3 regions of the Arthrobacter sp. P1_D12 genome follow, and region 3 is predicted to be linked to each of the others. Evidence: riboswitches for the same ligand, from Rfam matches in the RefSeq annotation. Region 3 holds a riboswitch; each other region holds the start of a gene.
What was found. A riboswitch is a leader RNA that binds a small molecule or an ion and turns the genes downstream of it on or off. The one in region 3 is predicted to bind cyclic di-AMP.
Positions count from the first base shown of each region.

Region 1: linked by a shared signal. The riboswitch ahead of AC1DZV_RS10830 (aggregation-promoting factor C-terminal-like domain-containing protein) and the one ahead of AC1DZV_RS13990 (NlpC/P60 family protein) in region 3 are both predicted to bind cyclic di-AMP.
Region 2: linked by a shared signal. The riboswitch ahead of AC1DZV_RS07770 (hypothetical protein) and the one ahead of AC1DZV_RS13990 (NlpC/P60 family protein) in region 3 are both predicted to bind cyclic di-AMP.

Region 1 is NZ_JBFUAR010000012.1:152,881-156,965, forward strand. Features, by position in the region: gene AC1DZV_RS10825 (bifunctional glycosyltransferase family 2/GtrA family protein) at 1-1,139, opposite strand, end outside; gene AC1DZV_RS10830 (aggregation-promoting factor C-terminal-like domain-containing protein) at 1,136-2,074, opposite strand; cyclic di-AMP (ydaO/yuaA leader) riboswitch at 2,074-2,233, opposite strand; gene AC1DZV_RS10835 (sensor histidine kinase) at 2,418-4,028, opposite strand; gene AC1DZV_RS10840 (response regulator transcription factor) at 4,050-4,085, opposite strand, start outside.
Region 2 is NZ_JBFUAR010000008.1:55,040-59,124, forward strand. Features, by position in the region: gene AC1DZV_RS07765 (sensor histidine kinase) at 1-979, shown strand, start outside; gene AC1DZV_RS07770 (hypothetical protein) at 1,125-1,811, opposite strand; cyclic di-AMP (ydaO/yuaA leader) riboswitch at 1,819-2,022, opposite strand; gene AC1DZV_RS07775 (hypothetical protein) at 2,194-2,472, shown strand; gene AC1DZV_RS07780 (cation:proton antiporter) at 2,469-3,674, shown strand; gene AC1DZV_RS07785 (DNA alkylation repair protein) at 3,736-4,085, opposite strand, start outside.
Region 3 is NZ_JBFUAR010000017.1:44,170-48,254, forward strand. Features, by position in the region: gene AC1DZV_RS13985 (HNH endonuclease) at 87-587, opposite strand; gene AC1DZV_RS13990 (NlpC/P60 family protein) at 807-1,571, opposite strand; cyclic di-AMP (ydaO/yuaA leader) riboswitch at 1,867-2,036, opposite strand; gene AC1DZV_RS13995 (M23 family metallopeptidase) at 2,173-2,994, opposite strand; cyclic di-AMP (ydaO/yuaA leader) riboswitch at 2,999-3,213, opposite strand; gene AC1DZV_RS14000 (iron-dependent transcriptional repressor DtxR) at 3,364-4,059, opposite strand.

The DNA of each region.
Region 1 (4,085 bases), on a different contig from region 3:
AAGCGCCGGTTGGCCGCAGTGTTGGCCACGGCGGTGGTGAGCAACGCGAGGAAGTTTGCCAGCTGCGGGTCCACGAACCCGCGGCAGAGCAGGAAGATCGCCAGGTAGGCCAGGGTGGAGGCCACCCCGATGCTGCCGAAGCGGACGAGCTGTCCGAAGAGGCTTCCGCCGGGGCTTTGTTCCTGGGCCCGCGAGGCGGCCGGCAGCGGTCCACGGGCCAGGGCCGCGCGCAGGTCGGGAACCGGGATCCGGCCCGAGACCAGGTCCCGGCTCAACCGTGCCATGCCGCGCAAGTCCGCGAGGGCCGTCTGGACGATGTCCACGCTGGAATCCGGGTCGTCGGTCCAGTCCACCGGGACTTCGTGGACGCGCAGGCCGCACTTTTCTGCCAGGACCAGCAGCTCGGTGTCGAAGAACCAGGCGTTGTCCAGCGTGTGGGGAAGCAGCTGCCGGGCCACGTCCGCCCGGATCGCCTTGAAGCCGCACTGCGCGTCACTGAATTGGGCGCCCATGAGGGCCTGGAGCAGTAAGTTGTAGCTGCGCGAGATGAATTCCCGTTTGGGTCCGCGGACCACGCGGGAGTTGCGGGTCAGCCGCGTCCCGATCGCCAGGTCGGAGTGCCCGGAAATGAGCGGGGCTAGGAGCGGGCCGAGGGCCGCCAGATCAGTGGAAAGATCCACATCCATGTACGCCAGGACCGGCGACGGCGAGGCCAGCCACACCCTGCGAAGTGCGTTTCCGCGGCCCTTTTCCGCCATATGGACCACCGTCACTTCGCGCAGCTCGCGGGCTACCCGTTCCGCGGCCTTGAGCGTTCCATCGGTGCTGGCGTTGTCCGCCACGGTGATCCGGAAGGAATGCGGGAAGGCGCCGAGCAGGTACGCGTGGAGCCGGCGCAGGCAGGCCTCGAGGTCCCGTTCCTCGTTGAAGACCGGGATGGTGACGTCCAGCAGGGGCGTGCTGGCGCGCGTATCAATGGCCGTGCGCCGGCCGCCGGTGCCGGTCAGCGCCCCGGCGATCGGGCCCGGGACCGGTGCGTCGGCCAGCGCAAGCCCCGAGGGTGCCTCGGGGGTCGCCGGGCCAGCCGGCGTCGCCGTGGAGCGGGGCAGGGTTCCTGTGGCCTGGTCTGTGAATGTCATGGCTCAACTTTCCCGGCGGCCCATATGAGGGCTTTAGGGTCAAGCTGTGCGGGGACTGTGGAATTCTGGCCCGCCGGGCCGGTCCCGCAGTGGAGACGCAAGGAGGCCCCCGCGTAGTGGAAGTTCAGGGCACCGCAGGGGGAACCGTAGCGCGACTTGACGTAGTTCAGGCCCCAGTTGATCTGGGTCCGGTAGTTAGTCATGTAATCGGCGCCGGCGCTCGCCATCTTCGAGGCGGGCAGGGACTGGACCACGCCGTAGGCGCCGCTGCTGGCGTTCGTGGCGGTGGTCTTCCAGTCGGACTCCTTGGTCCACAGCTTGTGCAGGCACTGCATCTGGCCAGGTGCCCAGCCATAGCGGCCCAGCTGGGACGCGGCGTAGGCCTGCGCGCCGGCGGGGTCGTCGATTGCGACCGGTGCGGGGGCCGGAGCGGCTGCCGGTGCCGGAGCGGGTGCCGGAGCGGGAGCTGCCGCGGGAACCCGAGCAGGTGCGGGGGCTGCCGCGGGGGCCGGAGCAGGTGCTGCCGAGGCTGCCGGCGCGGCAGCAGCGGGGGCGTGGATCAGCGCTTCGGCTGCCTTAACCTCCGAGATCTGGGGAGCCACGTTCTTTTCCGCTGGAGCGCCCGGGCCAGCCACCTGGACCCGCTCGAAGTTGAGCTTGGCCAGCGGGTCGGCGATCGTGGCCGTCTGGCTCGCAACATTCGCCGTGTGGGCGCCGGGCTCTGCCGCTTGGCTGGCGGCACCGCCACCCAGTAGCAGTGCGCACGCGGCGGTGACGACGGCGGCACGGCGGCCGGTTACACCGAGCCCGGCGGCGAACCGCGACAGGGCGGATGCCTGCTTGACCGGTTCGGCGCGGTGGCGCGACTTGGCTGCGCCAACTGAGCGGGAATGCGAACCGCCGTCAGGGCGTGTTTGTACCTGGAATTCAGTCATGGTGGCCTCTCAACGCCGGCGGAGTTAGCTGTCGGGTTCGGATGAGGTCATCCGGCYGCACGGAACATCACGTGTCGGCTTCACCCCGAGGGCGCATGAAAGCAGAATGCCCGGGAACTCTGGGTCCCCCGCCTCTGCCTGGTCCAGCGGAATCCGGGAAGCGGCAGAGTTTGGCGTCCGTCCGGATATGCGGCACCGATGGCGGCGCACGCTAACGACGCTACAGGACCTGGCCGCTTAAGTCACATTTTGGTAACAGGAGTCACAGTGCCGGGGTGTCGGGTTGCGCCGGGTTCGCGGGCCGGCCGGTCCGGGCCGTTTGCGCCGACGGCGGCCGTTCCGGTTAAGCCGGCGGCGGCGCGGCGGGCAGCCGCACGGCGAACTCCGTGCGGCCCGGCCGGGACGTGACCTCGACTGTTCCTCCGTGGGCCTCCACGATCGACTGGACGATGGACAGGCCCAACCCGCTGGTGCCCTCGGACGTCGGCGCGGCGGTCGCCGTGCCGTGACCTCCGCGGCTGCCGGAAACGGCGCCGGAGGACGAGCGTGCGGGGGCCCCGGACCCTACCCTCGCCGTCGCGACGGCAGAATCGGCGGGGACGGCTGCGGGATTCGACGCCGGATTGGTGCGCGAGGCGTCGGCCCGGGCGAAGCGGGCGAAGACCCGGCCGATAAATTCCGGGGCGATGCCGCTGCCGTTGTCTGTCACGGTGACCACGGCACTGCCGTCAGCCGAGCGCATAACGCCCGTGACCACCTTGGTCCCGGGTTCAGTGTGCTTGCGCGCATTGGATAGCAGGTTGGCGAGGACCTGGTGAAGCTGGGTCGCATCACCGCGCACCACCACGGGCTCGTCCGGAAGTTCCAGCTGCCAGATGCGGTCCGGGGCCATGACTTTCTCATCGCTGACCGTCTCGATGGCCAGTTGGGTGAGGTCGACGTCGGAGATCTTGAGCGGCTGCCCCTCGTCCAGGCGCGCCAGCAGCAGCAGGTCCTCCACGAGCGTGGTCATCCGCTCGGACTGGCTTTGCACACGGGCGAGGGACCTCTCGCCGTCGGGGGTGAAATGCTCGGTCATCCGCATCAGCTCTGTGTAGCCGCGGATGGCCGTCAGCGGGGTGCGGAGTTCGTGCGAGGCGTCGGCGACGAACTGCCGGACCTTCATCTCGCTCTCCTGCCGCGCCTCGAGAGCGTTGGAGACGTTGTCCAGCATCTTGTTCAGCGCGTAGCCCACGCTGCCCACTTCCGTTCCGGGATGGGCCGCCGACGTCGGGACGCGGACCCCGAGCGCCACCTCGCCGGCGTCCAGCGGGAGACGGGAGACCTTGGTGGCGACCTCGGAGAGCTGTTCCAGCGGCTTCATGGTCCGCCGGATCAGGGCTGTGCCGGCGAGCCCGATCAGCACGAGTCCCCCTGCGGACACCACCACCATGGTCCAGACCAGGGAGGCCAGGGTGTTTTGTTTTTCTGCCAGCGGGAGTCCGGTCACGATCACGTCGCCGTACGGTGTGCGCGCGGCTGTGAGCCGGTAGGCGCCGGCCGAAAGGTTGCGGTCCACGGACACGCCGCTCGGGGTGAGGGCCAGGAGAACGTTGTTGTCGGCGGGGGAGAGGCTCTTGACCGCGCCGTCCCCGGCCAGGAATCCGGCCCTGCTGACTTCGCCGTCCACTATCCGTGCGTTCAGCGTCCCGACGCCCTGTCCCCGGGCTTCGAGGGGGTCGGGACGCCTGCCCGAATCGTCCGAGGAGGGCCGGCCGAATTCGCTCGAACGGTGCGAGGCCTGGTCCAGCTGGGTGTCGAGTTGCCGGGTGAGGAAGAGGTCCATGGAGGCGTAGCTGAACAAGCCCACAGCGCCGCAGATGGCCACGAGCAGCGCCATGGCTACCAGGACCAGCCGGGTGCGCAAATGCCACGTGGACGGGTTGCGCCAGTCGCGTCCGGGGACGCGGGTCATGCCGGAAAGTGAGGGCACGGATCAGTCCGCCGGTTTCAGGACGTACCCGGCTCCGCG
Region 2 (4,085 bases), on a different contig from region 3:
TCCGGACCACTCCATCCTGCGCAAGGCTTCCCTCAAGGTCGCGGTGCGGATCAGTGCTGCGTGCGCGGTCATGGTTCTCGGGCTGCTCGCCGCCACGGCGCTGTACCTCACGAACCAACTGGCCCATCCTGAAGTGCCGGGCTCGGCGACGGCCGGGACGGCCTACACCTACCTGGATTCCAAGGATGTCCTCGAAGCCATGATCATCGCCGGGGTAGCGGGGATCCTGCTGGCCGGCATCGTCGGGTGGCTCAGCGCGCGCAGCGCGATTCGTCCCCTCAGTGATGCCCTGGCAAGGGAGCGGCGTTTCGTCCAGGACGCCAGCCACGAATTGCGCACGCCATTGACCATCCTGGACACCAGGATCCAGCTGGCCCAGCGCAACACTGTGCCCGGCTCCAGGCAAAGCCACGACCTGGCCCGGATCCGGGAGGACGCCGCGACGCTGACAGGGATTGTCAACGAACTGCTCCTCGCGGCAACCGCGGAGGCCCCGGACCGCTCCGCGCCCCCTGCCGACCTCGCCGACGCTGCCGCCAGCGTCGCCGGCAGCCTCCAGCAGGTGGCAGAGCAGCGGCAGGTGCGCCTGGAATTCCATGCCGCTGCCCGGCCGCTGGCCCGGATCGAGAAGAGTGCGCTGCGGCGTGCCGTGCTGGCCCTGGCGGACAACGCGCTGGCCCACACGCCTCCGGGCGGCCGCGTGTCCATCACGACCTCAATCGAGCAGAAGCGCGCCGTGATCACGGTGGCGGACTCCGGGACCGGAATCACCGGCGTCGATCAGGCCCGGATCTTTGACCGGTTCGTGCGGACCGCCGGCACCGGCACCTCACAGGGACAGCGGAGCTTTGGCATCGGCCTGGCCCTGGTCCGGGAGATTGCCGTCGCGGCCGGGGGCACCGTCGAGGTGGCCGCGACGGGCGGCGAAGGAACCGTCATGAAGTTGACGCTTCCGCTCATGGGCAGCGGGAATCCCTGAGGACCCTGCGCCGGGGAAAGCTATGCCATCGGGATCCCGGACCCCCGAATGCGGAGACAGGAAAGACCGGCGGTCGAGTTGCCCCCAAGGGAACTCGACCGCCGGTCTTTCCGGACTGTCTGGCCCCGGGTCGGGGCCGTGCGGCTTAGGCGCGGACGAACGTCACGCCGCCGGTCGCGGTGAGCCAGGACAGCGGGTGGACCATGGTCTGGTTCTTGCCGTTCATGCCGCCACTGACCACCTGGCCGTTGCCGGCGTAGATGCCGACGTGGCCGGACTGGACCACCATGTCACCGGGCTGCGGCGTCGCTACAACGGTTCCAAGGCCAAGGAACGCGCGGGGACCGATGTCGCCAACGGGCTTACCCGCGGCGCCAAGGGCCTTTTCCACCATGGCAGTGCAGTCCTGGGTGATGCCCACCTGGCTGTAGGCGGCCGAGAGCATGATGGCGTTGCGTCCGCCCGCGGGCGCCGCGGCCGGCGCTGCTGCCGGAGCTGCTGCCGGAGCGGCCTGCACCTGGATGACGGGCTTGGCCGGAGCCTTGGGCGCCGCCGCCGGGGCTGCAGCGGGAGCCGGAGCCGGCGCGACGGGCCGTTCGATGACCGGCGCGGCAACAGAATCCACTGCGGGGCGCTCGAAGCTGATCTTGACGCTTGAATCGGCACTGACGGGGGCACTGACCTGTCCGGTGACGTCGACGTTCGACGCCGGAGCAGAGTCACGCTGCACCGGGGCGGTGGCGGCGTTGGCGGCCATTCCGCTGGTCAGGACCAGGCCGGATGCGGCGGCGAGGACGGCGGCATGGCGCGCAAAAGTATTGACTGAAGTCATGAAAAATGAAGCCTCTCCCAATGCCTGCGAGGTGAGCTGTCGGATTCGGATGGGAGGCACCCGGCCGCACTCCCGGGCCCGTCGTTTGCGGGCACTGTGCGGCTTCACCCCAAGACCTGCATATCAGCAGGTCAAAAGTGGTTTCCCCGTCTCTGCCGGACGTTGATGCGAGTTACCCCCGGGCCGCGGCAGAGTTAGGCAATCGGCTGGGGAGCGCCCGTATCGGAGACAACAGGCACTCATCAACCGTAGCGCGAACCGCACCCGAAAGTCACATTCAGGTAACGGAGCCATGATGCCGGGCCGCAATTTGCCCATAGGGCGGCGCCGTTTCCGAACATAGGATGATGCCATCAGCACCACCGGAAGCGGAGGCCCGAAAATGAACAGCCAGTGTGTCGCCATCTGCCAGTTGAGCACTCAGCCCCAAGAGGATTTCGACGTCAACACCGAGCTGCTGATCCTCGACGGCGGGGACGTCCACGTGAGCACCTGGGACGCGGAACCGCGTGACGGGGGTTTCGACGAGCACATCCTCAATGACCGGGTGGACGCGCTCGGGTACATGGTTGTCAACGACTGGGCCTTCCTGGACGGCAAGGCCTACGCGGTGGTGGAACGGCGGTCAGGCCCGGCGCCGGCCGGCCGCCGAGAACCATGACCTTCCTGTCCCTGGCGCTGATCGCCGTCATCGCCCTGGCCGGCCCCCTGCTGGCCCTGCCGGCGCGCTGGCACTTGCCTGTCATGCTGGGTGAGCTGCTGGCCGGCATCGCGATCGGGCGCTCAGGCCTGGCCCTGGTGGACCCCGCGGACCCGACGTTCACCCTGCTGGCCAATATCGGGTTTGCGCTGATGATGTTCGTGGCAGGCACCCACGTTCCCGTGCGGGATCCGCACATCCGTGGCGCCCTCGGCAAAGGCTCCCGCCGGGCGATGGTGGCCGCAGCGGCAGCGGTGGTGGTCGGAACCGGCATCGGTCTGCTGTTCGGGACTGGACATGCTCCCCTCTACGTCGTGCTGCTGGCGTCCTCGTCGGCCGCCCTGGTGCTTCCAATCGTCGATTCCCTGCGCCTCGGCGGGCCAGATGTCGTCGCTATGACAGCGCAGGTGGCAATTGCCGACACGGCCTGCATTGTGGCGTTGCCGCTCCTGGTGGATCCGCCCCACGCAGTCCAGGCGGCGCTGGGTGTCCTCGTGGTGACCGGGTGCGCGGTAGTGCTCTTTGTCGGCTTGCGCTGGCTGGAGCGCCAGGGAATCCGTCGGCGCGTGCACCGGCTCTCGGAAAGCCGCAAGTTTGCCCTGGAGCTACGGATCCAGCTGGCCGTGCTCTTCACCCTGGCCGGTGTCGCGACGTGGAGCAATGTGTCTGTGATGATGGCAGGCTTTTCTTTCGGCCTGGTGATGGCTGCGGTCGGCGAACCGCGGCGGCTGGCCCGGCAACTGTTCGCGCTCAGCGACGGCTTCCTGGGTCCGCTCTTCTTCGTGTGGCTGGGTGCATCGCTGACGCTAAAGGACCTGGCCGGGCACCCGGACATGATGGCCCTCGGCCTGTTGCTGGGGGCCGGGGCCCTGCTGGCGCACGCCGACCTGGCTTTCCTGGGACTCCCGCTGTCGCTGGGGGTGTTGTCGGCGGCCCAGCTTGGCGTACCGGTGGCTGCGGCGAGCATCGGCACGCAGCTTCAGGTCCTGCTCCCAGGCGAGGCCGCGGCCCTGCTGGTGGGAGCGCTTGTCACCATAGCCGCGAGCGCCGTCGCCGGGTCACGGGCGGCGAGGACTTTCGCGGTCCCGGCAAATGCCGGCGGCAAGTCCGGAAATTCCGGCAGCGCCGTCGGGCAGGGCGATCCGGGGGGTCCGACGGCCTGACAGTCCGAATGTCTACATGCCTGGACCAAAGCCGGGCCGGCGGCGAAGGTTCGGAGGGTTATTATCCAACGGATGTGAATTGCAGCTCCGGCCTCCGCTTTGCCATCTCTGCCAGGACCCGGGAGACGGCATCCCGGACCGCTGTGCCGTCGGCGTCGAACGTCCCGCCCGGCTCGCCGAGCACCGCGTTGGCGTGCCGGACGAACCTGTCCCAGTCCCCCGCGCCCGCGCGCAGCGCCAGCAACGGCGAGAGAAGCGCGGCCCGGCGCAGCCAGGCATCGGGCTCGCGCACCCACCGGTCCAGCACGCTGTCGGCCCGCACCCTGGCCAGAACATCGAGTCCGTCCACCAGAGGTCCGACGACGTCGACGGCGAGCGGATCCACAAGGTCCCGCACCCGCGCCTGCCGGA
Region 3 (4,085 bases):
CCTAGCCCGGCGCCAGCGGCCACTGAACAAGCCGTAACGTGCGCCGGCAGCGTCTTCACCGGCTGATCAGCCAGCAAGGAGGCAGATCAGGCAGCCGATTCAGGCAGCAGGAACGGATCCCAGGCCGGCGTCGGCTTCTCGAGTTCCTTGATCTGCCAGATGGCACCCTTTGGCGGGCCCGGAACAAAACCGATCTTCCAGCCCATCTCCGCCGGCGTATGGTCGCTCTTGGCGTTGTTGCACCGCAGGCACGCCGCCACCAGGTTCTCCCAGGAGTCGGCTCCGCCCCGCGATTTGGGCTGGATGTGGTCGATGGTGTGGGCAGCCTTGCCGCAGTACGCGCAGCGGTGGGCATCCCGGCGCAGCACGCCGCGGCGGCTCACCGCAGTCATCGTGTTATACCTGGGCCGGATGTAGCGGTTCAGCAGGATCACGGACGGGCGGCCCAAAATGTCCTGGGGGCCGACCACGGGGTCGTCCCCTTCGGCCACCACGCTGGCCTTTCCGGTCAGGACAAGGACGAGCGCCCGGCGGAAGGTGATGACCGCCAGCGGTTCATATCCAGCATTCAGAACGAGAGTGCGCATCCGCATACCTCTTCACGGCCGCACCCGCCAGCGGCACGAGGGCCGGCTGCCCTCTGCATGGTCGGGCTATGGATCGACAACACAAGAGTAAACACTCAAGTGCCGGATCACCGAATATTTTTTCACCGGCGCGGTCCTCAGCGCGGAAAGTTCACTGCGCGGCAACGCAAAAGACCCCCGCCTGGAGGCGGGGGTCTTTCGGAATGCTGGGGTTCGTGCTTAGGCGCCGACGCGGATGAAGACCGGGCCGGAGCCGACGTTGACGCTGTACAGCGCGGTGGTGCCGCCGTTCCAGCCGCCGTGCACTGCCATGCCGTTGCCGACGTAGACCGCGATGTGAGCCATGCCCACGCCGCCGTTCTGGTAGTAGGCGAGGTCGCCCGGGCGTGCCTCGGCGGCGCTCACGGTGCGGCCCAGGGACAGGTAACCTGCCGGCCAGCCGTGGTAGTGGATGCCGGCCGCGGCCAGGGCGTTGGTGGCCAGGGCGGTGCAGTCCTGCGCCACGCCGATCTGTGCGTAGGCAGCAGCGGCGATGGTCGCGCCTGCGCCGCTTCCGATGCCCGCGGGGGCCTGGGCAGCGACGCCGCCGCTGACGCCCAGCTCGGTGCCGCCGGCGCGGGTGGCCGTGGCCGTGGCGTCCTGGACCTTCACGACGGGCTTGGGAGCCTCGACGACGGGAGCCGGCGTGGTGGTCACGGCGGGCTTCTCGTAGGAGATCGCGATGGTGGAAGCGGCCGAGATGGTGGCCGGAGCTGCGGACTGGACTTCCAGGGCCGAAGCGGAGGTGGATTCGCGCTGAACATTGGTTTCAGCAGCGTTGGCTGCGATTCCGCTGGTCAGGACCAGACCGGAAGCTGCGGCGATGACCGCGGCCTGACGGCCCACGCCGCCGGCGTTGTCGCCGACAGCCTTAGCAATTACAGCCAGCGAGTTGGTCTTGGTGACCTCGGCGCGGTGCCGTGCAACGTTTGCACGAGTAGTCATTAAGTTCTCTCTTTCGTGATCCTTGGACCGCGCGCTTTCGGGCACGGACTGAGGACGCTCCGGCATCTTGGGGGTACGCCGGATCGCCCCGAAATGGGTTACTTAGCGAAGGGTGTACTGCGAAGACGCGCCAAAAGCGGAAACTGCATGCTGTCCGGGCTCGGTAGAGATTGAGCCTGCGGAACGTGATCCAATCCGGGCGCCGGCAAGGGCGGCACGTGATGTGGATTCCAGCGGGCTCGACAGAGCCTCGCCGGTGCGCATGCGCGCAGAATTGTGGCGTGAAGACACGAAAGTAGCCTCTCCCAATGCCTACGAGGTGAGCTGTCGGATTCGGATGGGAGTCACCCGGCCGCGCTGCTTCCTGGGAAGCTTTGCGACTTAACCCCAAGGCCTTCTTTCGAAGGCCAAAATTGGTTCCCCCGCCCCTGCCAGACGATGTAATGCGAACGGACCTTGAGCGGTGGCAGAGCTAGGCAATCCACTCAAGAGCGCCAACTTCGGAAAAGTTGGCGTGCTTCAAACCCTACAGCAGTCCGGATCCAATGTCACATTCAGATCACGGCGTGTCACAAGAAGTTGAGAGCTGCCCATCGTCTTTCTAGAGCCAGCCGAGCGGGTCAACGACTTCGCCGTTGACCATCACTTCAAAGTGGAGGTGGCAGCCGGTGGAGGCGCCGGTGGTCCCGCTCATGGCGACGACGTCACCGCGGGAAACCTTCTGGCCGACCTTGACCGAGGCCGAGGACAGGTGGTTGTACGTGGTCTCCAGTCCGTTGCCGTGATCGATGACCACGCGGTTCCCCCCGCCGAAGGGATGCCAGCCGTTGAAGGTCACGGTGCCGCTGGCGGCCGCGTGGACCGCCGTGCCGCACTGGGCGGCGAAATCCTGGCCGCGGTGGAACTCCCCCGCGCCCCCGGTAATGGGGCTGACGCGGTAGCCGAAGGGCGAGGCCGTGACCAGCTGGTCGAGCGGCGCACCCAGGGTGCCGGCCGATGCCGCGCGGGTGATGGTGCCCACAGACTGGGCGCTCAGCAGCTGCTTGAGTTTCCCGTCCGGATCACCCTTCGTGGTGACGGCCGTGCGGTTGAAGTCGACTTTGGCGGCAGCGGCAGCGGTGACATCCGGCTGCACGGCAGCCGAGAGCGCGCCGGATTCTCCCGGATTCGAAGCCATCACCGGGCTCGTGACGGGGACCGTCACAGTCAGAACCAGACCAGTTGCGGCCAGTGCGATCCCGGCCTTCTGCCCGACTCCGCTGGCCGCGGCAAAGTCCGTGACCTGGCGGAACGGACTGCGACGGCGACGGCGTTCATCGCGGTGCACGTCCCGCGGGCGTTCGGCCGTGTGTGCGACGACGGGACGCGGCTCCGGAGCGGGACCGGTCGCGCGGCGACGGCCCCTGGCGGTCTGGGTGGTCAAGAACGGTTCCTCTCTGGATGGCCTGCGAAGTTAGCTGTCGGATTCGGGTCAGAGAGATCAAAGACCCGGTCCGCCGTTGCAAGCAGCCAAGCACAGAGGCATCCCCAGGGGATCCTTCGGTGGAAGCTGCTTGCCGCTGACGGACTTCACCCCAAGGCTGCCGAAGTAGCAGCCGAAAGTGGTTCCCCCGCCCCTGCCAGGAGGTAGTTCTGCGACTGATCCGCTGGCAGGGCTCGGCTTCGGATCAGGTAACGCTTTGGTATCGGTACTGGGCACTAACTATAGGCGATTAAGCCGCCCGGTAATAAATCCGTAACCGCAATTGTGGACAACTCATGGGTCGTCCCATGACCGGCGCGTAGTGGCTGGTCAGGCGACTGTTACAAAGACGTGCGCGGCAACCTCGGGCGGCAGCTCCAGGGCACCTTCGATATCGGGGACGCGGACCGAGATGTACTCCCCCACCCGCTCCAGCGAGACCAGCGCGCCAGGCCTGATTCCGCCCTCGTCGAGCTGGGCCAGAAGCTCCGGCTCCACCTGGATCGGCTCCGCGAGCCGGTTGACCGTAACCCGTGAAGTTGCCCCGTAGCCGGCCATGGCCTCCAGCAAGTTCACGGGCCTGTCCACGGGGGCGCCATTGGGCACGCCGCCAAGATCCGCAAGCCCCGGAATAGGGTTTCCGTAGGGCGAGACTGTCGGGTGGTTGAGCATCTCGAAGATTCTTCGCTCGACACGTTCGCTCATGACATGTTCCCAGCGGCACGCTTCCTCGTGGACGTAGGCCCAGTCGAGCCCGATCACGTCCGCGAGGAGGCGTTCGGCCAGACGATGCTTGCGCATGACACCGATTGCACGTTTCCGTCCGGTTTCCGTCAGTTCAAGGTGCCTGTCGCCGGAAACAACCACCAGCCCGTCGCGCTCCATCCGGCCGATGGTCTGGGACACAGTGGGGCCGGAGTGGCGGAGCCGTTCGGCGATGCGGGCGCGGAGGGCAACGATGTTTTCTTCTTCAAGTTCCAGAATGGTCCGAAGATACATCTCCGTAGTATCGATCAGATCCGTCATTCAGCTCAGCTCCTCGAGCGCAGTCC